Regions from separate parts of the Catenuloplanes sp. NPDC051500 genome, predicted to be linked through region 1. Evidence: riboswitches for the same ligand, from Rfam matches in the RefSeq annotation. Region 1 holds a riboswitch; each other region holds the start of a gene.
The links. Region 1 has a riboswitch for cyclic di-AMP ahead of ACIA8K_RS14860 (NlpC/P60 family protein). Riboswitches for the same ligand answer to the same signal wherever they lie in the genome.
Positions count from the first base shown of each region.

Region 2: linked by a shared signal. The riboswitch ahead of ACIA8K_RS01760 (C40 family peptidase) and the one ahead of ACIA8K_RS14860 (NlpC/P60 family protein) in region 1 are both predicted to bind cyclic di-AMP.
Region 3: linked by a shared signal. The riboswitch ahead of ACIA8K_RS08305 (coiled-coil domain-containing protein) and the one ahead of ACIA8K_RS14860 (NlpC/P60 family protein) in region 1 are both predicted to bind cyclic di-AMP.

Region 1 covers NZ_JBITDX010000006.1:214,439-219,877, reverse strand. Annotated here, with positions in the region: gene ACIA8K_RS14870 (NlpC/P60 family protein) at 178-1,041, shown strand; gene ACIA8K_RS14865 (LamG-like jellyroll fold domain-containing protein) at 1,168-1,983, shown strand; cyclic di-AMP (ydaO/yuaA leader) riboswitch at 2,121-2,295, shown strand; gene ACIA8K_RS14860 (NlpC/P60 family protein) at 2,358-3,296, shown strand; gene dcd (dCTP deaminase) at 3,453-4,040, opposite strand; gene ACIA8K_RS14850 (pyridoxamine 5'-phosphate oxidase) at 4,098-4,607, shown strand; tRNA gene ACIA8K_RS14845 (tRNA-Gly) at 4,660-4,730, shown strand.
Region 2 covers NZ_JBITDX010000001.1:418,448-426,862, forward strand. Annotated here, with positions in the region: gene ACIA8K_RS01740 (penicillin-binding transpeptidase domain-containing protein) at 1-1,591, opposite strand, end outside; gene ACIA8K_RS01745 (hypothetical protein) at 1,596-2,843, opposite strand; partial or broken gene rsmH (16S rRNA (cytosine(1402)-N(4))-methyltransferase RsmH) at 2,860-4,024, opposite strand; gene mraZ (division/cell wall cluster transcriptional repressor MraZ) at 4,187-4,618, opposite strand; gene ACIA8K_RS01760 (C40 family peptidase) at 5,115-5,615, opposite strand; cyclic di-AMP (ydaO/yuaA leader) riboswitch at 5,621-5,774, opposite strand; gene ACIA8K_RS01765 (MurT ligase domain-containing protein) at 6,155-7,375, shown strand; gene ACIA8K_RS01770 (hypothetical protein) at 7,368-8,042, opposite strand; gene ACIA8K_RS01775 (type 1 glutamine amidotransferase) at 8,064-8,415, shown strand, end outside.
Region 3 covers NZ_JBITDX010000003.1:376,582-384,996, forward strand. Annotated here, with positions in the region: gene ACIA8K_RS08295 (HAD family hydrolase) at 1-569, shown strand, start outside; gene ACIA8K_RS08300 (glycoside hydrolase family 65 protein) at 627-2,993, shown strand; cyclic di-AMP (ydaO/yuaA leader) riboswitch at 3,212-3,343, shown strand; gene ACIA8K_RS08305 (coiled-coil domain-containing protein) at 3,346-4,344, shown strand; gene ACIA8K_RS08310 (hypothetical protein) at 4,558-5,805, shown strand; gene ACIA8K_RS08315 (HAD family hydrolase) at 6,050-6,739, shown strand; gene ACIA8K_RS08320 (50S ribosomal protein L36) at 6,736-6,858, opposite strand; gene ACIA8K_RS08325 (SDR family NAD(P)-dependent oxidoreductase) at 6,917-7,696, shown strand; gene ACIA8K_RS08330 (immune inhibitor A domain-containing protein) at 7,727-8,415, opposite strand, start outside.

The DNA.
Region 1 (5,439 bases):
CGGCAGACCTCTCACCCCCCTCGGAGGCGAGCCCCGGTGACGCCCAGGCTCTCGTTGCGTCCCCATCGTCTTGCGACTCGTGCATTCCTCTCCACCGGCGCGGCTGTTCTCTTCAGCCTGACGCTCCTGGCCGCTCCCGCCCACGCTGAGCCCACCCTCGCGCAGATCGAGGCTCAGATGGACGAGAAATGGCAGGAGCTCGAGCCGACGATCGAGGAATACAACAAGGTCCACGGCGAACTCAAGGCCAACCAGAAGAAGCGGACTGAGCTGGAAGCGAAGATGCAGCCGCTCAACGACCAGATGAAGGTCGCGGTCGACAAGGTCGGCCAGCTGGCCAACGAGTCGTACCGTGCCGGTCCCGCTTCCGGCATCAACTCGATCCTGAAGACCAGCTCGCCGACCGCGCTGACCGACCAGCTCATCTACCTCGACCGGCTGGCCGAGATCGAGCGTGCGGACATCTCGGCCGTGACCACGGCCCGCAGCGAGATGGACAAGCAGAAGGCGGACCTCGACAAGGTCGTCTCCGACCAGGAGAAGCGGGACAAGGAACTCTCCGCGAAGAAGGCGGAGGTCGAGAAGGAGATCGACGCGCTCGAGGAGCTGCAGAAGAAGGCGTACGGCTCGGTGGCGAACGTGCCCAGCAGCGGTAGCACCTCCGGCGGCTCGTGCTCGGCATCCGGTGCCAGCGGTGCGGCGGCCACGGCCGTGGCGACCGCGTGCGCGCAGATCGGCAAGCCGTACGTGTACGGTGCTGCCGGCCCCGGCTCGTTCGACTGCTCCGGCCTGGTCGCCTACGCGTGGGGAGCGGCAGGCGTCGGCCTCCCGCACAGCACCACCGCGCAGTGGAACATGGGCACCGCGGTCAGCGCGGCCCAGGCCCGCGCCGGCGACGTGGTCTTCTTCTACAGCGGTCTGAGCCACGACGGTCTGTACCTGGGCAACGGCAAGATGGTGCACGCGCCGCAGCCGGGCATGTCCGTCGAGGTGCTGAGCATCAACGTGCTGCCGGTGGTCGGCTTCCGCCGCTTCGGCTGACGACTCGTTTTCTCAGGCGGGAGCCCTCACCGGACGGCCGGTGGGGGCTCCTGCTTTTGCATGATTTCCATTGAGGTCCCCGGTGGGTTCGCGAGCGGCACACCAGTCACTCCCCACAATGGTGGAATGTCCGAATCATACGTAATTTGGGGCAGGCTGACCGGCCGGGTGGCCGTGACTGCCGCCGGGGGTGCGGTCCTCGCGCTGCTGGCCGGCGTGGCCGTGACCTCCGACCAGGCCCCGCCGCCCGTCCCCGCGGCGTCGATCACCACAGTCCCCGCCTCCGCCGTGGCGCGTGCGGTGCGCGCGCCGGTCGCCGTGCGCTACACCTTCGACGGCGGCGCGGGCAAGCAGGTCATGGACGCCTCCGGCCGGTACGCGCTGCGGGCCAGGGCCGCGGTCGGCGGGACGCTCGGCTTCTCCCGGCACGGCGCCGGCTGGGCCGCGGTCTTCCCGGCACGCTGCACCGCGCTCCCGCAGAACTGCCCGCGCACGATCCTGGAGGGTGGCGACCCGGCCGCGCTCAACCCCGGCGTCCGGCGGCTCCAGTACGGCGCTGCCGTGCTGATGCGGCCCGCCGACACCGCCGACGGGGCGAACGTGGTGCAGAAGGGCTTCTCCGTCGGCGGCGGCACCCAGTACAAGCTTCAGGTCGACGGTGTCGCCGGGCGGCCCAGCTGCGTCGTGGCGAGCCCGACCCACATCTACCGGGTGGTGGCGCCGGTACGGGTCGCGGACGGCCGCTGGCACGCGCTCGGCTGCACCCGCGCCGGCGCGGCGCTGGCGATCAGCGTGGACGGCGTGGCGCGCGGGTCCACGAAGCTGCCGGCCAACCTGTCCATCGTCAATGCGGAGCCGCTGAGAATCGGCGGTAAGAGCGTGACCGTGAACAACGATCAATATGCGGGCCTGGTCGACGATGTATATGTGACTATCAATTGACAGACAGTTTCCTAACGTAGTGCGACTGCGTTTGTACGTACCGATTTATGGGTTCGATCCGCTTGCGGTGCCCGTTTTGCCTCTCTAACCTTGGGTTCGCCGGGCTCGATGAAGGGCGATCACCCCCGATCGACGCGAGCCCGACACCGCTGAGTCGTCCATCAGGATGAACCGGGGACCCAAGCAGCACGTGGGGTGAATCCGTCGGTCACCACCGACGGTAGGGCGATGACCCTGTGATGAGCGCTACTGCACCGGCCTCATCACGCCCGAACCCGTCAGCTAACCCGGTAGGCGGTCAGGGACACAAGGGAGCTTTGACTTCGGTGGCAGGTATTGCTGCGCTCCGAAATCGGTCCGTCATAGTCGGCGCGATGTCCGCCCTGGCCACCGTGATGGTGGTCATGCTCGGCGGTACCGCTGCCCATGCCGAACCGTCCGTGGCCGAGGTGGAAAAGCAGATCGACGAGGCTTGGCATGATCTTGAGCCGACGATCGAGAAGCACAACTCGACACGCCAGGAGCTGGACAAGAAGAAGAAGCAGGCCGACGCGCTCGGCGTGAAGATCCAACCGCTCAAGTCGCAGGTCGACGCGGTCATGGGCCGGGTCGGCACGATCGCCGCCGAGGAGTACAAGAGCGGCCCGGCGAGCGAGATCGGGTCGATCCTGATGACCGGCTCGCCGACCACGTTCACCGACCAGCTGGAGATGCTCGACCACTTCGCGCGTGTCCAGAGCCGGGACATCGCCCAGGTCGTCGCGCTCAAGGAGCAGCTGGAGTCGGAGAAGGCGCCGCTCGACGCGCTGATCGTCGACCTCACCAAGCAGGAGGCCGAGCTCGCCGCGAAGACCACGGAGATCAACGCCAAGGTCGACGAGCTGCAGGACCTCCGCATCCAGGTCTACGGCAACGGTGGCGGCGGCTCGCTGGCCCCGGCGCCGTGCCCGTACGAGTACCCGGGCGGCAAGCGCAGCACCGTGGTCAAGTTCGCCTGCGCACAGATCGGCAAGCCGTACGTCTGGGCCGCCGCCGGTCCGGACGCCTTCGACTGCTCCGGCCTGATGCTTGCGGCGTGGAACAAGGCAGGCATCTCGTACCCGCACAACGCGGCCGCACAACGCGGGCTGATGAAGTCCGTGAGTAGGGCGAACCTGCAGGCCGGCGACTTCGTCTTCTACCATTCCGACCTGAGTCACGTCGGCATGTACGTGGGGAACGGCTGGGTGGTCCATGCGCCCAACCCCGCGGAACCGGTGCGGATGATGAAGATCGACGCGATGGAGATCCACAGCTTCGGCAGTCCGCTCTAGCAGCGCCTCGCCACAGCTACTACGCGAGCGGGAAGATCAGTCCTCTGATCTTCCCGCTCGTTGCTTTTCCCGGCCACCGCGGAACCGGTGCCCGCGGGAGCGTGCGGGCCGCGACCACCCACAGAGTGGGTATATCCGGATCTTGATCTTCCGGGTCTATTCCGCAGACGCGGTCGGCCAGGTGCGCCAGTTGCGCCAGGCGCGACTCGGGGTCGGGCCGCGTTGTCCCTGGTAGCGGGAGCCGTAGACCTCGGAGCCATACGGGTGCTCGGCGGGCGACGACAGCCGGAAGATGCACAGCTGCCCGATCTTCATGCCCGGCCAGAGCATGATCGGCAGGTTCGCCACGTTCGACAGCTCAAGCGTCACGTGGCCGCTGAACCCCGGGTCGATGAACCCGGCCGTCGAGTGCGTCAGCAGACCCAGCCGGCCCAGGCTGCTCTTGCCCTCCAACCGCCCGGCCAGCTGATCGCCGAGCGAGATGACCTCCAACGTGGAGGCCAGCACGAACTCTCCCGGGTGAAGCACGAACGGCTGCCCCGCCGGGACGTCGACCTCCGCGGTCAGCTCGTCCTGCTGCACCGACGGATCGATGTGCGTGTACAGATGGTTGTTGAAGACGCGAAAGAGCCGGTCAAGCCGCACGTCGATGCTGGACGGCTGGACCAGCGCGGCCTCGAACGGATCGAGGGCCAGCGTGCCGGCCTTGATCTCAGCGACGAGGTCCCGGTCGGAGAGGAGCATCCGGACACCCTACCTTTTGGCCTGGTTGTTCGAACGTGTGTTCGATAGGATTGCGGCATGGCTACCTGGACCACATTCGCCGCTCAACAACCCGGACTGGCCACCGCCATCCGTTCCCTCATGCAGCAGTACGGTCCGGGCCTCGGCTACCTCGCCACCGTCCGCTCCGACGGCGGCCCCCGCGTCCACCCCGTCTCCCCGGTCATCACCGCCGAGGGCCTCTTCTGCTTCATCGTCGACTCCCCCAAACGCCGCGACCTCGACCTCGACGGCCGCTACGCGCTGCACAGCTTCCCGCCCGAGGACAGCGACGACGAGGCCTACCTCGCCGGCTACGCCCACCCGGTCACCGACATCGCCCGCATCCACCGCCTCGCCGGCGACCTCCGCGCCGAACCCCACGTCGACTGGCGCCTCTACGAATTCACAATCGACGTCGCCATGCTCGCCCGCCACGGCCGCGGCGGCGCCACCCCCCTGGCCGCCAACGCCAACGCCCGCCCCGCCGTCCAGGTCTGGCGCGACCACGCCCCAAGCGTCGAAATCGTCATCGGCGGTGCGGCGTGAGGATGGCGCTCGCGCACCTGTCGACCAACCAGGTAGAGTGAGGCGGCACCTCGCGGGTGTAGTTCAATGGCAGAACATCAGCTTCCCAAGCTGACAGTGCGGGTTCGATTCCCGTCACCCGCTCAGCGAACAAAGGCCCAGGTCAGCGGTACGATCCGCAGCCTGGGCCTTTGTCTTTTTGATCTTTTTTTGGGGCTCGTGCCCCCAGGTTCCGCGTGTCCTTCTCCTTCGCGTCCCCCACGAGCTTGCCGAGCGCATTGGCGATCCTCCGATCACGGCCGGCGGTCTTGTGCATGTAGATCAGCGCAGCCCGACTAAGTGGCCATCCGGTTCATCGGGTCTCGCGGCGTCGCGCCGGACTCGGCCGCGCAGGTGTTCCCGGTGGTGCCGGAGGTCGTGAAAGTGCAGACCGGGGACGCTGGCCTTCTCGGTCGCCTCTGATGTGGTCGAGGCACACAAGCAAGCGACCCGCATCCAGGAGGCTGAATGCGGGCCGCGCGGCGGACCGGCACAACGAGGGAGGGGGAACGCCGAGCGCGTTCGCTCCCGGCCGTTGCACCGCGGCGAGCGCAGGATTCGCCGCGGCTGCCATGTGGTCCGCGTGATGAACTTAATCGACTAAGGCGGCGACTGTCGTCCTGCGTACTTCGATTGGGTTACCCGGCAGGCCCCTCGATCGCTGCTGCTCGTCCAGCAGCTCGACTAGCTCACGGACAAGCGCGTCATGCTGATCGGAGGTTATCGGGGGCCATCGGAGAAGATCATCGCAGTCGTTCAGCTCGATGAAGGTGGAAGGCAGGGCGATTCGAGATCGCCGAACTCGTTCACCTGA
Region 2 (8,415 bases), on a different contig from region 1:
CGATCAGCTTCTCCGGGCCGAGCCGGTCGGCCACCTGGATCGCGGCCACGTTCGACGAGTACGCAAGCGCGCCCGCCATGGTGATCTTCGTGCCCTCCGGATGCGGGTGCGTGTCATGGAACGTCACACCGCCCTTCCGCACGGACGGGCCCACCTCGAAGATCGTCTCCGGGGTGATTATCCCCTCCTCGAGCGCGGCGCCGTAGACGATCGCCTTGTGCACCGAGCCCGGGTCGACCACCACGCCGGACGCCACGTCCTGCCGGACCTCCGGCTTCACCTCGGCGAACTTCACCGGGTCGTACGTCGGGTAGCTGACCTGCGCCAGCACCTCACCGGTCTTCACGTCGAGCACCACCGCCGCGCCGAGGCTGGCGCCGACCTTCTGCATCGCCTCGCCGATGATGCGCTGCGCCTCGTACTGCATGTCCCGGTCGATCGTCAGCGTCAGCGAGGTGCCGTTCTGGGCCGGCGTCTTCTGCGAATAGCCGCCCGGGATCTCCTTGGCCAGGTCCGTGCCGTCGACCTTCTTGCCGACCTCGTACCGGCGCTCGCCGTTGACGCCGCGCAGCAGCTCGTCGTACCGGGCCTCGATGCCCTCCAGTCCGTTCATGTCGCCGCCGGTGAAGCCGACCAGGTTCGCGGCCAGGTCGCGGCCGGGCCACTCGCGCCGCTCGTCCCGGTCGATCACGATCTCCGGCAGCTTCAGCGCCTGGATCCGCTTCGCGTCCGCGGTGCTCACGCCGCGCGCGATCCACTCGAACCGGGACGGACGCCCGTCCGGCCGGATCCGCTTCTGCATGCGCGTCAGCAGCTCGGACCGGGGGATGCCGAGGATGTCCTGGAGCAGCGACGCGGTCCGGTCCGCGTCCTTGACGACCTCCGGGTCCACCGCGACGTACCGGGCCTCCACGCTGTGCGCGAGCACCGCGCCGTTCCGGTCGACTATCGCGCCGCGCGCCGCGGGCAGCGCGACCACCTGCAGCCGGTCCTGCAGCCCCTGCTTGGCCCACTCCGGCGTGTCGCCGAACTGCATCACCACGAGCCGGACGCCGACCGTGGCCAGCATGACCAGCGCCAGCAGCGACGCCACCCGCAGCCGCCGGCCCGGATCCCCGAGCTTCGGCGGTTTCCGCGGCTGCCGCGGCTTGCGGATCGGCGCCGGGCGTCCCTTGGGCGGCGCCGGATTCCGCCGGCGCGGTGCCGGGACCGTGTCACGCTCCCGGGCCGTGCTCCGCGCCCCGGCGCGACGATCGCCCTGCCGGCCGCCGTCGAGCACCCGCAACGCGGGCCGGTCACCGCTCGCGGTGGTCCTCGATCCAGATCCAGATCCGGCGGGGGTACGCCGTGCGCGCGGTTCCTCCACCGCCGGGCGCTGCGGGCGCGGCATGCCCTCCCTCACCGTGCGGCCGCGCGGCGTGTAGGCCGCCGCGTCCGAGATCTTGCTGTGCGAACGCGACCTGGGGGACGACGGCTGTCCGTCGTCCCCCAGGTCGCGGTCCTGACGTCGGTCCCGCGCGCCGCGGCCGGTGTCGCGGTCGTCCCGCGATCCCCGGCCGCGACGCGCGGGTGGCTGCTCCCGTGGCGGCACTGCGTTACCGCCCGCTCTCCTGCTGTCCGCTGTTCTCCTGGCTGCTGAGCGCGGGCTTGCCGCCGGCCGGCATCGGCACGCCGATCACCTTGCCGTCCGGGAGTGTGATGAAGGCCGGGTCCTCGGATTTGACCAGGCCCAGCTTCTTCGCGTGGGCGATCAGGTAGTTCGGGGACTCGTACTCCTCGATCTGCTTCTCCAGCTCCTGCTGCTGCACGTCCAGAACTGCCTGCGTCTTCTGCAGCTCGTCCAGCCGGAACGCGTTCTTGTTCGTCTGCGTGTTGATCAGCAGGATGCCGACCACGCCCGCGACCACCGCGACCAGGATCCCGGCGATGAACGGCGCACGCGGCACCGACACCGGCCGGGGCGGCGTGACGCGCAGCCGGGGCGCCGGCAGCTCCTCGTGGAGCGGCTCGGCCTCGGCCGGCTCCACCAGGACGTGGATCTCCTCCGGCTCCAGCGCGGCGCTGCCGTCCGTCGCGTACCGGCGGCCCCGCGCCGCCGACAGGTCGACAGGCGCGGAGGACGACGTGGCCCGCGGGGTACGCGTGCCGGCGCCGCGCGCCGCCTGGGTGCCACGTGCGCTCTGCGTGCCGCGTGCGCTCTGCGTGCCGCGCGGGGCCGCGGACCGCGTGCCGGGCTTGCGGGAGCCACCCGCGTTCCGGCTCACGGCCCGGTCGGCGCGCTCAACACGCTCGCCCCGGTCGAAGCGGTCGAACCGCTCGGCGCGGTCGAGACGCTCGACCCGCTCGGGACGGTCAAGGCGCTCGGACCGCTCGGACCGCTCAGGCCGCTCGGGACGGTCAGCCCGCTCGGGACGGTCAGCCCGCTCGGGACGATCAAGGCGCTCGGGCCGGTCAGCCCGCTCGGTCCGGTCGAGGCGCTCGGCGCGGGTCGCGCGGTCCTGGCGGCCGGCCCGGGTGGCCGCCCGCTCCTGCTCCGCCGCGATGCCGGCGGCGGCCGCCGCCCGCTCCCGGCGCTCGATGCGCTCAAGCGAGCTCAGTCGCTCGGCGCGCTGCGGGATCCCCTGGTCCGCCGCGCGGTTGTCCCCCGTGGACGGCGTGGCGGCCCCCCGGCCGCGTGCCGCGTTCTGCCGCTCGGCGCGACGCCCGGCCATGCCGCGGACGATCGCCTCCGAGCCCTCCGCCGGAGCCCACTGCGCCGCGGTCCGGCCCCCCGACCGCGGTGCGCGCTGCACCGTCTCGCGCCCGGCGCTGATGTCGCCCCGGTCGCGCTTGTTGACGCTCATGTTCCCTCCCCCTCAGTGTCTTCGTCCCGTCGTCTTCCCCTCGGGACGTGAAGTCCCTGGACACTGCGGAACCCCTGCCCGGCCCCCGCCTGCCCGCCGTCCTATCCGGACGACTCCGGCGCCCCCGCGCCGGACCGGCGTGACCTTCGGGGCCGTTCGCGGACGGCCCCGGTGTCCCCACCGGCAATGCGTTCCGCGGCCCGGAGTCGTACCGAGGCGGCTCGCGGGTTCTCCGCGACCTCCTCCTCGGTGGGCGGCTCCGCGCCACGGGTGAGAAGTCGCAGCGTGGGTCCGGTACCGGGAAGCTCGAACGGAAGTTCGATCGGCCCGGTACTGCGGGCTCGCGCTGCGAGTGCTTGCTTGGTGATGCGGTCCTCTAGCGACTGATAGGACATGACGACCACCCGGCCGCCAGGCGCCAACGCATCGAGAGCCGCCGGTAGCGCCGATTCAAGGGCGGCGAGTTCGCCATTTACCTCGATGCGTAACGCTTGAAACGTTCTTTTTGCAGGATTTCCGCCGGTACGCCGGGCTGCGGCCGGAATGGAGTCTCTGACCAGGTCTGCCAGACGCCGCGTCGACGTGATCCGGGAACGCCCCCGCTCCCGGACTATCGACGAGACGACGCGGGTCGCGAACTTCTCCTCGCCGTACACCCGCAGCAGCCTGACCAGTGCGCCTGGCTCGTAGTCGTTGACCACGTCCTCCGCGGTCACGCCACTGCCCTGGTCCATCCGCATGTCCAGCGGAGCGTCCTGGGAGTAGGCGAACCCGCGATCGGGCGCGTCGAGCTGCAACGAGGAGACACCGAGATCGAACAGAGCGCCGTCGATCTGCTCGAATCCGAGTCGCGCCAGCACCTCGGGCAGCTCGGACGAGACCGCGTGCACCAGGTGGGTGCGGTCGGCAAACCGGTCCAGCCGGCGGCGCGAGTGTTCAAGCGCCTCGGTGTCCCGGTCCAGGCCGATCAGCGTCAGCCGTGGGTTCGCGGTCAGGATCGCCTCGGCATGTCCGCCGAGACCCAGGGTCGTGTCCACATAGACCGGTTTCTCACCGGTCAGCGCGGGGGCGAGCAGCGCCAGGCACCGCTCCAGCAGGACGGGCACGTGCGTGCCGCGCGCCTGCCATTCCAGGCCCTCGGCCACGAGCTCCGGCTCGGGCACCCCCATGTCGACCCCCATCTGTGACGATTCGTTTCACGCAGTGCCCGCCAGCAGTGCGACGAAGACCGTACCGCCAGATCCCCATCCGCTCTCTTGGCGTCACCACCGTCGCGCCTGATACCGGGGAAGGGGTCTCAGGAGCGCCGAGCGGCTGGAGATCTCGCAGTACGGGTCCGATCGCTACAGACCGCCGGGTAGCACCCCCTCCCCGATGTCGGCGAAGTCGTCCTCGCTCTCCGCGAGATACGTCTCCCAGGCCTGCTTGTCCCAGATCTCGACCCGGGTGCTGGCGCCGATCACGACCAGTTCACGATCCAGCCCCGCGTACTCCCGGAGGAGGACGGGGATGGTGACGCGACCCTGCCGGTCCGGCACCTCGTCGTGTGCGCTGGCGAAGAAGACCCGGCTGTACGCCCGCGCCGCCTTGTGCGTCATCGGGGCGGTCCGGAGCTCCTCCGAGATGCGCTGGAACTCGGGCATCGGGAAGACGTAGAGGCAGCGTTCCTGCCCTTTTGTGATCACGACACCTCCCGCCAGCTCGTCCCGGAACTTGGCCGGGAGGATCAGCCGGCCCTTGTCATCCAGGCGCGGGGTATGGGTGCCGAGAAACATCGCGGCGCACCCCCCTCGCCCTCGACGGCGGCATTCGCGGTGCCGCAGATCACTCGGGCCGGCGGGCTCTCCACGACCCCGCCATGTGGCCCCACTTTACTCCACTTCCCTCCACCCGCAACCAGAAATGGCCCCTAGTCAAGGGGCATGACGGTGCAAAACAGCACGTCACGGAGGGTTGTCGAGGGTGGAGGGACTTGATCCAGTACGCCCGTCCGGTTTCCGACATCCGTTCGGATCGGCCTCTTCGCCGTACCCTTTATGGTGATTTTTCGGTCGGTTTTTCGGCGGTCTGCTGGGCGGCGGACGGTTGCGTGGAGGGAAGTGGAGGGAAATAACCGACACCCACCGTCCCCGTTCGTGATCTCTGAGCGACCGCTGCGAACGTCCCGGAAAACAAGTGTTCACTCAGACCGGGGGCAGGCGGCCGGGACACCGGCCCCTGCCGGACGCGGCAGGGGCCGGTAGATGTCACAGGCACGTAAAGCGGTCCATATCAGACTATTCGTCGGACCACGTAACTCCGCGACCAGATCCGGTGCTTGCCCACCCGCATACCCGGCTGCGGCGCGTCGTACATCCAGTCCCCGCCCGCGTAGATCGCGGTGTGGAACCCCTGCGCGCCGTGCCGGAAGACGAGCAGGTCGCCCGGGCGGGCCTGCGCCTTCGACACCGCGGCGCCGTAACGCTGCTGGCGGTCCGCACTGTGCGGAAGCGTGCGCCCGGCCGCCTTCCGGTAGACGTACTGCGTGTAGCCGGAGCAGTCGAAACCGCTCGGGCTCGCGCCGCCGGCCCGGTACCGCTTGCCGGCCAGGCTCTTGGCCAACGCGACGACCGCCGCACCCTTCTGCGAGGCCGCCGCGTCCGCCCGGTCCACACCTGTCAACTGACCGGCGGTGACACAGAGCGCGAGCAACGCCGCAAGCAACGCGAATCGGGGCACGGTGAAGCGCCGGACCGGCGTCGAGGAGGGCCGGACCGGGAGATGCGTCAACACGAAAGAAATCCTTTCGGCGCACCTGCGGGGTTAGCTGTCGGATTCGGGCGCCGAAACGTGCCCGGTCCGGCCTGACGCCGGACTTCACCCCAAGGCCCGCGATGCGAGCCGTCCTGGAACTGTGGTTCCCCCGCCCCTGCCCGTGAGTGCCATGTGCTGCGAGGGGTGTCGCGACGCCCGGGACGGGCAGGGTTCGGTGTGTCCCGCGGTCGGCGCGGCCGGTGGCACGACGCTTACCGGCTCGTCGTTTGTAGCGGACCACGGGAGCACGCCCCGGCCGCCGAATGATTACCCTCCGAGGTTGGCATGTCCGCCCCGCGACCCCGGTGTGTCCGGTGCCCGAAATGCGGCGCCGACCCGGACACGCTCCGTATATCGAAACCGGTGAAGCTTCCCACACAAATCGCTGTCACACGGATGCGCTCCGACGTATCGCCAGCGTGATCAATTGGTCCGCCCGGACAGCATGCAAGGGGCCGAACGAGCCGATCGTGAAGCGGTGCCGGTCCGGTAACCTCGCACGGGTGACGCAAGGCAACCTGCCCCTCCGCGCCAAGGTCGCGACCCAGGTCTCCCGCACCGCTGCCGCGCTCTCCCGCGCGGCCGGGCGGGGGGACGGGTCCGTGATCGGTGGCTGGATCGGGCTCAAGATCGACCCCGACCTGCTCGAGCACCTCGCCGCCGGCCGCGCCATCGCGCTGGTCTCCGGCACCAACGGAAAAACCACCACCACCCGGCTCACCGCGGCCGCCCTGGGCGTTCTCGGCCCGGTGGCGACCAACTCCTTCGGCGCGAACATGCCAAGTGGGCACACGTCCGCGCTCGCCAAGGCGGGCGCCACGCCGTACGCGGTGCTTGAGGTGGACGAGCACTACCTCCCCCAGGTCATCGAGGAGACGCGGCCGCGCGTGATCGCGCTGCTCAACCTCTCCCGCGACCAGCTGGACCGGGCCAAGGAGGTGGCGATGATCGCCCAGCTCTGGCGCACCACGCTTGCCAAGCACCCGGAAATCATGATCGTCGCCAACTCGGACGACCCGATGATCGTCTGGGCGGCCGGGAACTCACCCACAGTCACCTGGTTCAGCGCGGGACAGCGCTGGCAGGACGACTCCTGGGTGTGCCCGGAGTGCGGCTCGACAATCGAGCGCGCCGACGGCCAGTGGTGGTGCACCGGCTGCCCGCTGCGCCGCCCGCAGCCGCAGTGGGTCGTCGAGGACGACGGCGTACTCGACCCGAGCGGCGCCTGGCACCTCGTCCGCCTGCAACTGCCCGGCCGGGTGAACCTCGGCAACGCGGCCACCGCGCTCGCCGTAGCGTCCGCGTTCGGCATCCGGCCACTCCAGGCCGTGCCCACGCTCTCCTCGGTCGCCTCGGTGGCCGGGCGCTACGCGCAGGTCGACCGCGACGGGCGCAACATCCGGCTGCTGCTGGCGAAGAACCCGGCCAGCTGGCTGGAGGCCTTCGACATGGCCGACAACGCGCCCACGCTGCTCTCCATCAACTCCCGCGACCCCGACGGCCTGGACACGTCCTGGCTGTTCGACGTCGACTTCTCGCCACTGCGCGGACGGCAGATCCTGATCACCGGCGAGCGCGCCTACGACCTGGCGGTCCGCCTCGACGTGAACGACGTGCCGTTCCGGCACGTACGGACCTTCGGGGAGGCGATCGCCAGCGTGCCACCGGGCCGGCTGGAGGTCATCGCGAACTACACCGCCTTCCAAGACATCCGAGCGGAGCTGGACCGTGTCAATTAACCCGGAGTGGAGCACCCCCGGGCAGCCGCCCGGGGGGCAGAGCTGGCCGGCACCCCCGGTGCAGAGCTGGCAGCAGCCTCCGGCCGAAGGACAGCAACCCCCGCCGGGGTACGGCCAGCAGCCCGCATTCGGACAGCCGGGCACAGAGCAGCAGGCGGCGCCTTACGGTCAGCCGGGCGCCGGGCAGGGTTACGGGCAGCCGGGCGCCGGGCAGCAGCCGGTTTACGGGGAGCCAGGCTCGGGCCAGCAGCAGCCGGCGTTCGGGCAGCCCGGCGCGAGCCAGCAGCCGGTATTCGGGCAGCCGGAAGCAGGGCAGCAGCCCGCTTACGGGCAGCAGCCGGGCGCTGCGCAGCAGGCTTATGGACAGCAGCCGGAGTTCGGGAAGCAGCCCGGCTACGGACAGCAGCCCGACCTTGGGCAGCAGCCCGGCTATGGACAGCAGCCCGGCTATCAGCAGCCAGGCGGCGGGCAGCAGCCTGGATATGGGCAGCAGCCGCAGCCGGGTCACCCGCAGCAAGCGCCGGTTTACGGCCAGCCCGCGCCCGACTACGGGCAGCCCGCCGGCGCGCCCGGCTTCGGGCAGCAGCCGCCGGCGGCGTACCCCCAGCAGCCTTTTGCTCCTGGGTCTGGGCCGGTCGGTGCTCCGGCGGCGCAGTCGGGGCCGCACGGCGGGGACAGCACGGTCAGGATTGTCTGGATCTATCCGGATCTGCTCTCCACCTACGGTGACCGCGGCAACATGCTGATCCTGGCCAGGCGGGCCCAGCAGCGCGGTATCGCGGTCGAGACGATCGAGGTCCGCTCCGACCAGCCGCTGCCCACCCAGGCCGACATCTACCTGATCGGCGGCGGCGAGGACGGGCCGCAGGCGCTCGCGGCCCAGCGGCTGCGCGTGGACGGCGGCCTGCATCGCGCCGTCAACCAGGGCTCCGCAGTGCTCGCGATCTGCGCCGGGTACCAGCTGCTCGGCACGTCGTTCTTTGCCAAGGGCGCGAAATGCCAGGGTCTCGAGCTGATCGACATCTACTCGGACCGCGGCG
Region 3 (8,415 bases), on a different contig from region 1:
ACGGCCGACAGCGGGCCGACGGCGTGCGTACGTTTCTCAAGTCCCGGGGCATCGAGCTTCCCGAGGGCACCCCTGATGACGCCACCGACGCCGAGACCGTCAACGGCATCGGCAACCTCAAGAACGTGCTGGTGCTGAAGTACATCGGCGAGGGCAAGGTGAAGGTGTACGACGGCTCGGTCACCTACCTGCACGCGGTGCGCGATGCGGGCATGCGGACCGCGGTCGTGTCCGCGAGCGCCAACTGCCGCGACGTCCTGCGCGCGGCCGGCATCGAGGATCTGCTGGAGGAACGGGTCGACGGTGTGGTCGCCCGTGCGGAGGGACTGCCCGGCAAGCCCGCGCCGGACACGTTCCTCGCGGCCGCGAAGAGGCTCGGCGTCGACCCTCAGAACGCGGCCGTCTTCGAGGACGCACTCGCGGGCGTGGAAGCCGGCAAGGCCGGCGGCTTCGGATTCGTGGTCGGAGTGGACCGGGTCGGGCATGCGGATGATCTCCGGGCCCACGGCGCCGACATCGTCGTATCGGACCTCGCCGAACTCCTGGACGGCGGCGAGTCCCCCCGGTAGGACGCAACCCGCCGGTGGTTCACCGACGGGCTCAGATCAACACTGAAAGGGATCACTGTGATCCGAGAGCGGGCTTATCCGGTCGAGCCCTGGCATGTCCGCGAGACACGGCTCGACCTCGACGTCCTGGCTCAGTCGGAGTCCGTGTTCGCGCTCTCCAACGGCCACATCGGCCTTCGGGCCAACCTGGACGAGGGCGAGCCGCACGGTCTGCCGGGCACCTACCTGAACAGCTTCTACGAGCTTCGGCCGCTGCCGTACGCGGAGGCCGGCTACGGCTTCCCGGAGTCCGGTCAGACGATTGTCAACGTCACGAACGGCAAGCCGATCCGGCTGCTCGTCGACGACGAGCCGTTCGACGTCCGCTACGGCGACCTGCAGTCGCACGAGCGCGTGCTGGACATGCGGTCCGGCACGCTTGAGCGCGAGGTCGAGTGGGTCTCACCGGCCGGCCGGTCGGTGCGGGTGCGCTCGACCCGCCTGGTGTCCTTCACCCAGCGCGCGATCGCCGCGATCTGCTACGAGGTCGAGCCGGTCAACGGCCCGGCCCGGGTGATCGTGCAGTCCGAGCTGGTGTCGAACGAGCAGCTGCCGCCGACCAAGCGTGACCCCCGGGTCGCGGCGCTGCTGGAGTCTCCGCTCGTGGCGGAGGAGCACCTGGTCCAGGACCTGGGCGGACTGCTGATCCACAGCACGAAGAACAGCCAGCTGCGGATGGCCGCCGCGATGGAGCACGTGGTGGAGACGGACGGCCGCCACATGGTCAAGACCGAGGGCAACCCGGACTGGATGCGGACCACTGTCGCCTGCATGCTCGAGCCGGGGCAGAAGCTCCGGATCATCAAGTTCATCGCGTACGGCTGGTCCAGCCGGCGCTCCGTGCCCGCGCTCCGTGACCAGGTCGGCGCCGCACTGGCAAGTGCGCGGCTGACCGGCTGGGACGGGCTGGTCACGGCGCAGCGGGAGTACCTGGACGCGTTCTGGGACCACTCGGATGTCAAGGTCGAGGGCGACCCGGAGGTGCAGCAGGCGGTGCGCTTCGCGCTCTTCCACGTGCTCCAGGCCGGCGCCCGGGCGGAGATGCGGCCGATCGCGTCGAAGGGGCTGACCGGCCCCGGGTACGACGGCCACACGTTCTGGGACTCCGAGACGTTCGTGCTGCCGGTGCTCACCTACACGCAGCCGGATGCGGCCAAGGACGTGCTCCGCTGGCGGCACGCCACGCTCGACCTCGCCAAGGAACGGGCCGAGACGCTCGGCCTGCGCGGCGCGGCGTTCCCGTGGCGGACCATCCGCGGGCACGAGACCTCGGCGTACTGGCCGGCCGGCACCGCGGCGTTCCACATCGCGGCGGACATCGCGGACGCGGCCCGCCGCTACGTGACCGCGACCGGGGACGAGGACTTCGAGCGCGACTACGGGTTCGATCTGCTGATCGAGACGGCCCGGCTGTGGCGCTCGCTCGGCCACCACGACCGGCACGGCCGCTTCCACATCGACGGCGTGACCGGCCCGGACGAGTACACGGCCGTGGTGGACGACAACATCTACACCAACCTGATGGCCCAGCAGAACCTCTACGCGGCGGCGGAGGTGGCGCTGAAGTACCCGGAGAAGGCGAGCGCCGCCGGCATCGACGAGGAGGAGATCGCGGGCTGGCGGGACGCGGGCGCGGCCGTGCACCTGCCGTACGACCACGAACTCGGTGTGCACCAGCAGTCGGAGGGCTTCACCCGGCTGCAGGAATGGGACTTCGAGGGCACGCCGCAGGAGAACTACCCGCTGCTGCTGAACTACCCGTACTTCGACCTCTACCGCAAGCAGGTCGTGAAGCAGGCGGACCTGGTGCTCGCGATGCTGTGGCGCGGCGATGCGTTCAGCGACGAGGAGAAGCAGCGCAACTTCGCCTACTACGAGGCCCGGACGGTCCGTGACTCGTCGCTCTCCGCCTGTACGCAGGCGGTGCTGGCGGCGGAGACCGGGCACCTGGAGCTCGCCCACGACTACCTGGGCGAAGCCGCGCTGATGGACCTGCACGACCTGCACAACAACGCGCGCGAGGGCCTGCACGTGGCGTCGCTGGGCGGATCGTGGATCTCGCTGGTGATGGGTCTCGGCGGCATGCGGGACCACGGCAGTCAGCTGTCCTTCAACCCCCGCCTGCCGGAGCGGATCACCCGGATGGAGTTCGCGCTGCTCTGGCGCGGGCTGCGGCTGCGGGTGGACGTACGCAGCGACGAGGTCACCTACTCGCTGCGGAACGGCACGGGTGAGAAAAGCATCACACTCGTGCACCATGGCGAGCTGGTCACCGTGTCCGCGGACAAGTCGGTGACCATGGCGATTCCGGAGCGCACCGACGTCGGGCCGGAGCCGCATCAGCCGGCCGGTCGCGCGCCGGCACGACGGTCAAGCTCTCTGTAGTCAGCCGATCGACAACTGGTCAGGATAGGTCGCCTCGGGAAACCGGGGCGGCCTATTTCCGTACCATTTAGATGTCGCTCTATGATTTAGGGTCATTGAGCGGGCACTTTCTGTGACTATAGGGTTTTCTTAAGTTTCGTGATCTTGAGCGTGGCTGTTTGTCGCACCTGGGTAGTCTTGCCGCCGGTTGTCATCAGCGGGCGCCGCACCGGCGCCAGTGACCACCACCGCCAAATCGCACAGCGAGTCGGGGAACCACGTTTGTGGGGTGAATCCGCGTCAAGCGGTAGGGGTGTCGTTCCCATCCCGAACCCGTCAGCTAACCCGGCCGGCGGTCCGAGAAAGGGACATGATGCGCCTACGGCGAATAGCGGTGCTTGCCGTGCTGCTGGCGAGCGGTGCCACGGCCGCGCTCGCGACGCCTGCCTACGCGATCGACGAGGGCGGCTCAGATCAGCTCAGAGAACAGCTCGACGCGGCCAGCAAGGGCTTCGTCGAGGCGAAGAACAAGCTTGCCGCCTCGGAGAAGCGCCAGAAGGAGCTGACCGAGGAGCTCAAGACCATCGAGTCGGACCTCGTGGTCCGGGAGAAGACTGTCGGCGAGCTGGCCGGCCGCACGTACCGCAACGGACGCCTCGCCCCGATGGTCGCGATTCTGAACGCGTCCGAGGGCGACGGGTTCATGGACCGCGCCACGTTGGTCGAGACCATGACGATCAACCAGGAGAAGCAGGTCCAGAACCTGGTCACCGCGAAGGACGAGGCCTCGCGTGCGAAGACTGCCATCGAGTCTGAGATCGGTGAGCAGAAGAAGCAGGTCGAGAACATGGAGAAGCGGAAGAAGCAGGCGGAGAGCGCGCTGAAGGCAGCCGGTGGCGGCGCCGCAGCGAACGTCGAGTCCGGCTCCGGTTCCGCCGCGGTCGCGGCGTCGGCCGAGCGCAATTCGGACGGCTCCTTCCCCTCCGAGGGCTGCACGGTGAACGACCCGACCCCGACCGGCGGCTGCATCACGCCGCGCCTGCTGCACGCCTACAAGCAGACGAAATCGGCGGGGTTCAACCACTTCGTGTCCTGCTACCGCAGCGCGGAGGACGGCGGCGAACACCCACGCGGCCGGGCCTGTGACTGGTCGGCCCAGGCGAGCGGCTTCGGCGGCGTCGCGGCCGGCTCGGACAAGGTCTACGGCGACAACCTGGCGAACTTCTACATCAAGAACGCGGACCGCCTCGGCGTGCTCTACGTGATCTGGTTCCGCCGGATCTGGCTGCCGTCGAGCGGCTGGCAGTCCTACTCGGGTGGTGGCAGCCCTTCGGGTGACCATACGAACCACGTACACCTATCGGTGATCTGATGTAGTTCAGGATCCGTTCGAGAACCCGCGGGATAAGCGCATCCCGCGGGTTCTTGCATATGTCACACGCATACAGGTTTGCTGATTTCCGGCGGTGGATAAATCAACCGACCGGGCGACCCGCACTTGACGGGACGCGACCGGCGCGGAACCGTTCAGAAGATCAGCGGGCGCGTCTTCACGGACGTGTGAGGGGAGATCCGGCGGATTGCGATGACAGACTCCGTTGACGAAAACGACATCTTCCAGGGCCGATGTACCGGCGGCCCGCTTGACGGCCGGACGTACGCCATCCGAAAGCCCGCGGGGTTCGTCCTCGCGGACAAGAGCACGGCGACCGGGTGGTACTACGACCGGGTGGACGACGGATTCCGGCTGCGTGCGGGCCAGCCCGTCCGGCTCCGCCAGCCCGACGTCGTCGCGATCGCGGCCGGCGACGACTACGACGTGATCGCCCCGCCGGAGGACCCGGACAGTCAGCCACCGCTGGCGCTTGCCGCGGCGAACCCGAACCCGGCACAGATCACGGCGGAGATCTGGCGCTTCTGGGGGCAGTTCGACGCGTTCGAGCCGTCCGTGCAGCTCGGCGGCGTCTACGCGGCCAAGCCGGGCTACCACAACTACCGCAACGCGCTCGCCACAAGCGACTATTCGCGGGCCGACGTGGCGAACGACAGGCAGGGCCCGGGCGACAAGGCCGCCGCGATCGACCTGACCATGTCCGACACGGCGATGCGCAAGTACACCACCCGGATGGACGTGGCATGCCGGGCGCGGGACGAGCGCCTGTTCATCGGCGGCGCGCCGATCATCCGGGAGTTCATCGGCACCAAGGACAGCCGGACGGTCTACTGCTACGTGCTCACCGGCGGCCGCGCGCTGGGCGTCGGGGCCGACGCCGGGCCGGACCCGGGCCGGGACGACACCCACCTCTGGCACCTGCACCTGTCGATCATCCGCCGGTTCGTCGCCACCCAGGACGCGCTCGACCGGCTCATGTCGATCCTCCGCGGTGAATCGATCGAAACCTGGAAGGCGCGCTCGGAGAGCCCGCGAGGAGAGGAAGAAGACGAGATGTCATACCAGGTCATCCCGGTCCCGGCCGGTTTCGCCTTCGACGAGAACCAGAACCTGATCGATCGGCGGTACGCGGTGTCGATCCCGGTCGAGCCGGCCGGCCGGCCCGGAAACCCGATCGTCGGCACCCGCCGCCTCTACCTGTCGTTCAGCTCGGACTTCACCGGGGCCGAGCCGGTGCGGGTCCGCGTCGCCATCCACAACGGCGAGGGCTGGAGCGTCACGCTGATCGACGTCCCGGCCGGTGGCCGGGTCGGGGCCGCGGTCCCACCGGCCCGGGGCGACAGCGCGTTCAACATTTCGGTGGGCCGGGTGCGGAGAACCGCATCGTCCGGCGAGTTGGAGGCCACCGCACCGCTTTCGGTACTTGTCACCGTCGCCTGAACAAACAATTGTGCGGGCGTTCCGACAATCGGAGCGCCCGCACAATTGTCAGATGCGCGATTCGCCGTACCGGAATAAGCGTCACGGTCGGCCCATATGCCTGTCGCGATGCCGCGCCGTATATCGCCGGATCGATTGTTAAGCGTGGTCGCCACCTCGAGCTCGATCGTGTTCCGGCCTCGGATCGTCGCCGGTCGCCCGGCGCCACGAAACTCGGACGACACGACACCCGCCGCGTGATCGGATGCAGAGCATGAGCACCCTCGTCTTCGACGCCGACGACACGCTGTGGGAGAACAACATCCTGTTCATCCGCGTGGTCGACGACTTCCTCGCCTGGCTCGCCCACCCCACACTTGACCACGCCGCGATCCGCGCCGTGCTCAACGACGTGGAACGTGCCAATGCCAAGACTCACGGGTACGGCAGCCGCGTCTTCCTGCGCAACCTGGCGGACTGCTTCGAGCGGCTGAACGAGCGCCCGGCCACCGAGGCCGAGCGGCGCGAGATCGAGCGGCTGGCCGCCGCGCTCGTTTTCGATCAGGTCGAGCTGATGCCGGAGGTCGCGGCCACGCTCGCCGACCTCGGCGCCCGGCACGAGCTGGCGCTGCTCACCAAGGGCGACGACGCGGAGCAGCGGCGCAAACTCGCCGCGTCCGGGCTGGCCGCGCATTTCGGCAGCGTTCACGTGGTGCGGGAGAAGGATCTCGCGGCCTACCTCGCGCTGACGTCCGAGCTGCGGCTCGACCCGGCGACCACCTGGATGATCGGCAACTCCCCGAAGTCGGACATCATCCCGGCGCGCCAGGCCGGGTGGAACGCGGTCTTCATCCCGCACCCGCACACCTGGGAGCTGGAGCACGCCGCACTTGACCCGGCCGACACCGGCGTACTCCAGCTGCCGTCATTCACCGCGCTGCGTGGGCATTTCTAGCCCTGACGGCCGTTCCAGCGCGGGTTCTTGCGGTTGACCACTGTGACACGGCCCCGGCGGCGGACCACCTGCGAGCCGGGCTTGCGGGCCAGGGACCTGAGCGAGCTGCGTACCTTCATGTTTTTGACAATGATTTCCAGCTAGCCGATATTCCGCGCGACCGGTAGGACTAGACACATGGGACGAGTCGTAGTGGTGAGTGGTGGCGGAACCGGCATCGGGCAGGCGGTCGCGGCCCGGTTCGCGCGGGACGCGGCCGAGGTGGTGATCGTCGGCCGGCGCGCCGACGCGTTGGCGCGCGCGGCGGCCGGGATCGAGGCACAGGGCGCCGGCTCGGTGCTCACCATCGCGGCCGACCTCACGGACGCGGACCAGGCGCTGCGGGTACGCGACGAGATCGTCGAGCGCCACGGCAAGGTCGACGTGGTGGTGGCGAACGCGGGCGGCAACGTCACCCGCAAGCAGGCGCCGACCGACTTCGACGTGGACCGGCCCGAGCTGGACCGGCTGCTGAAGGTGCGCGAGCACTGGCAGGGCAACTTCGAGCTGAACGTGCTCACCGCCGTGCTGCTTGTCGAGGCGCTGGCCGACGTGCTCACTGACAACGGGCGGATCGTGCTGCTCAGCTCGATCGCGGCGTACCGCGGCTCGGGCAACGGTTCTTACGGCGCGTCAAAGGCGGCGCTGCACCCGTACGCGTTCGACCTGTCGTCCGCGCTCGGCGAGCGTGGCGTGACGGTAAACGTGGTCGCGCCGGGCTACATCGAGGAGACCGAGTTCTTCGGCGACACGATCACCGAGGAGTGGCGGGAGAACCAGCGCAAGCAGGGTCACACCGGCCGGGTGGGCACCTCGACCGACATCGCGGAGACAGTGCACTGGCTCGCCTCGCCGGGCGCCGGGCATGTGACCGCGCAGATCGTGCAGGTCAACGGCGGCGCGGCGCTGGGACGGTGAGGAAGGGGGCGCTCACCCGCCCCCTTCCCGTCACTTCGCCGGGGGCGTGACCCTCAGCGTCATCAGCGGGATCAAGCCGGTGATCTGCGACTTGACCTCGATCTTCACGCCCGCGCCGGCCACCTTCACCGAGTTCTGCGGGTTGGCCGCGTTCCAGTAGCGCAGCGGGTCGGAGTCGTCGAAGACCGGGACCGCCTTCTGCCGTGGCACCGAGACCGGCACGCCGTTGCGGTGGAACGTCACCGGGTCCGTCGACTGCAGGCCGAACGAGGCGTCGAACGGCTGGCGGCGGTTGCTGAGCAGTGTGCCGTCCGGGAACGTGATCGGCGTGGGGCGCGCGTCGACCGGCAGGGTGAGGCCGGTGCCGGGGTGGACGCTTGTGTTGTTGTTGCCCGCGGCCGGGTTCACGTACCAGACCACGAGGCCGTCCTGGTAGGGGAAGCGCTCCGCCCAGTCCGGCTTGGTGTTCGCCCAGCCCCAGTTGTACGGGCCGAGTCGCAGTGTCTCGTCGTATCCGGTGTACGTCCGGTATTCGGCGAGGTAGTAGGTGCCGTCCGCGAGCGGGATGACGATCGCCTGCGGCAGGATCCCGTCCGCGTTCGCCGCCGTACCCAATGTCACGTATTTCGATGATTTTCCGGGTTTTATGGTGGTGAAGTTCAACCAGCCGAGGTAGAGCTTCTCCCACGCGCCCATGTAGCCGGGCGTCGAGCCGATCG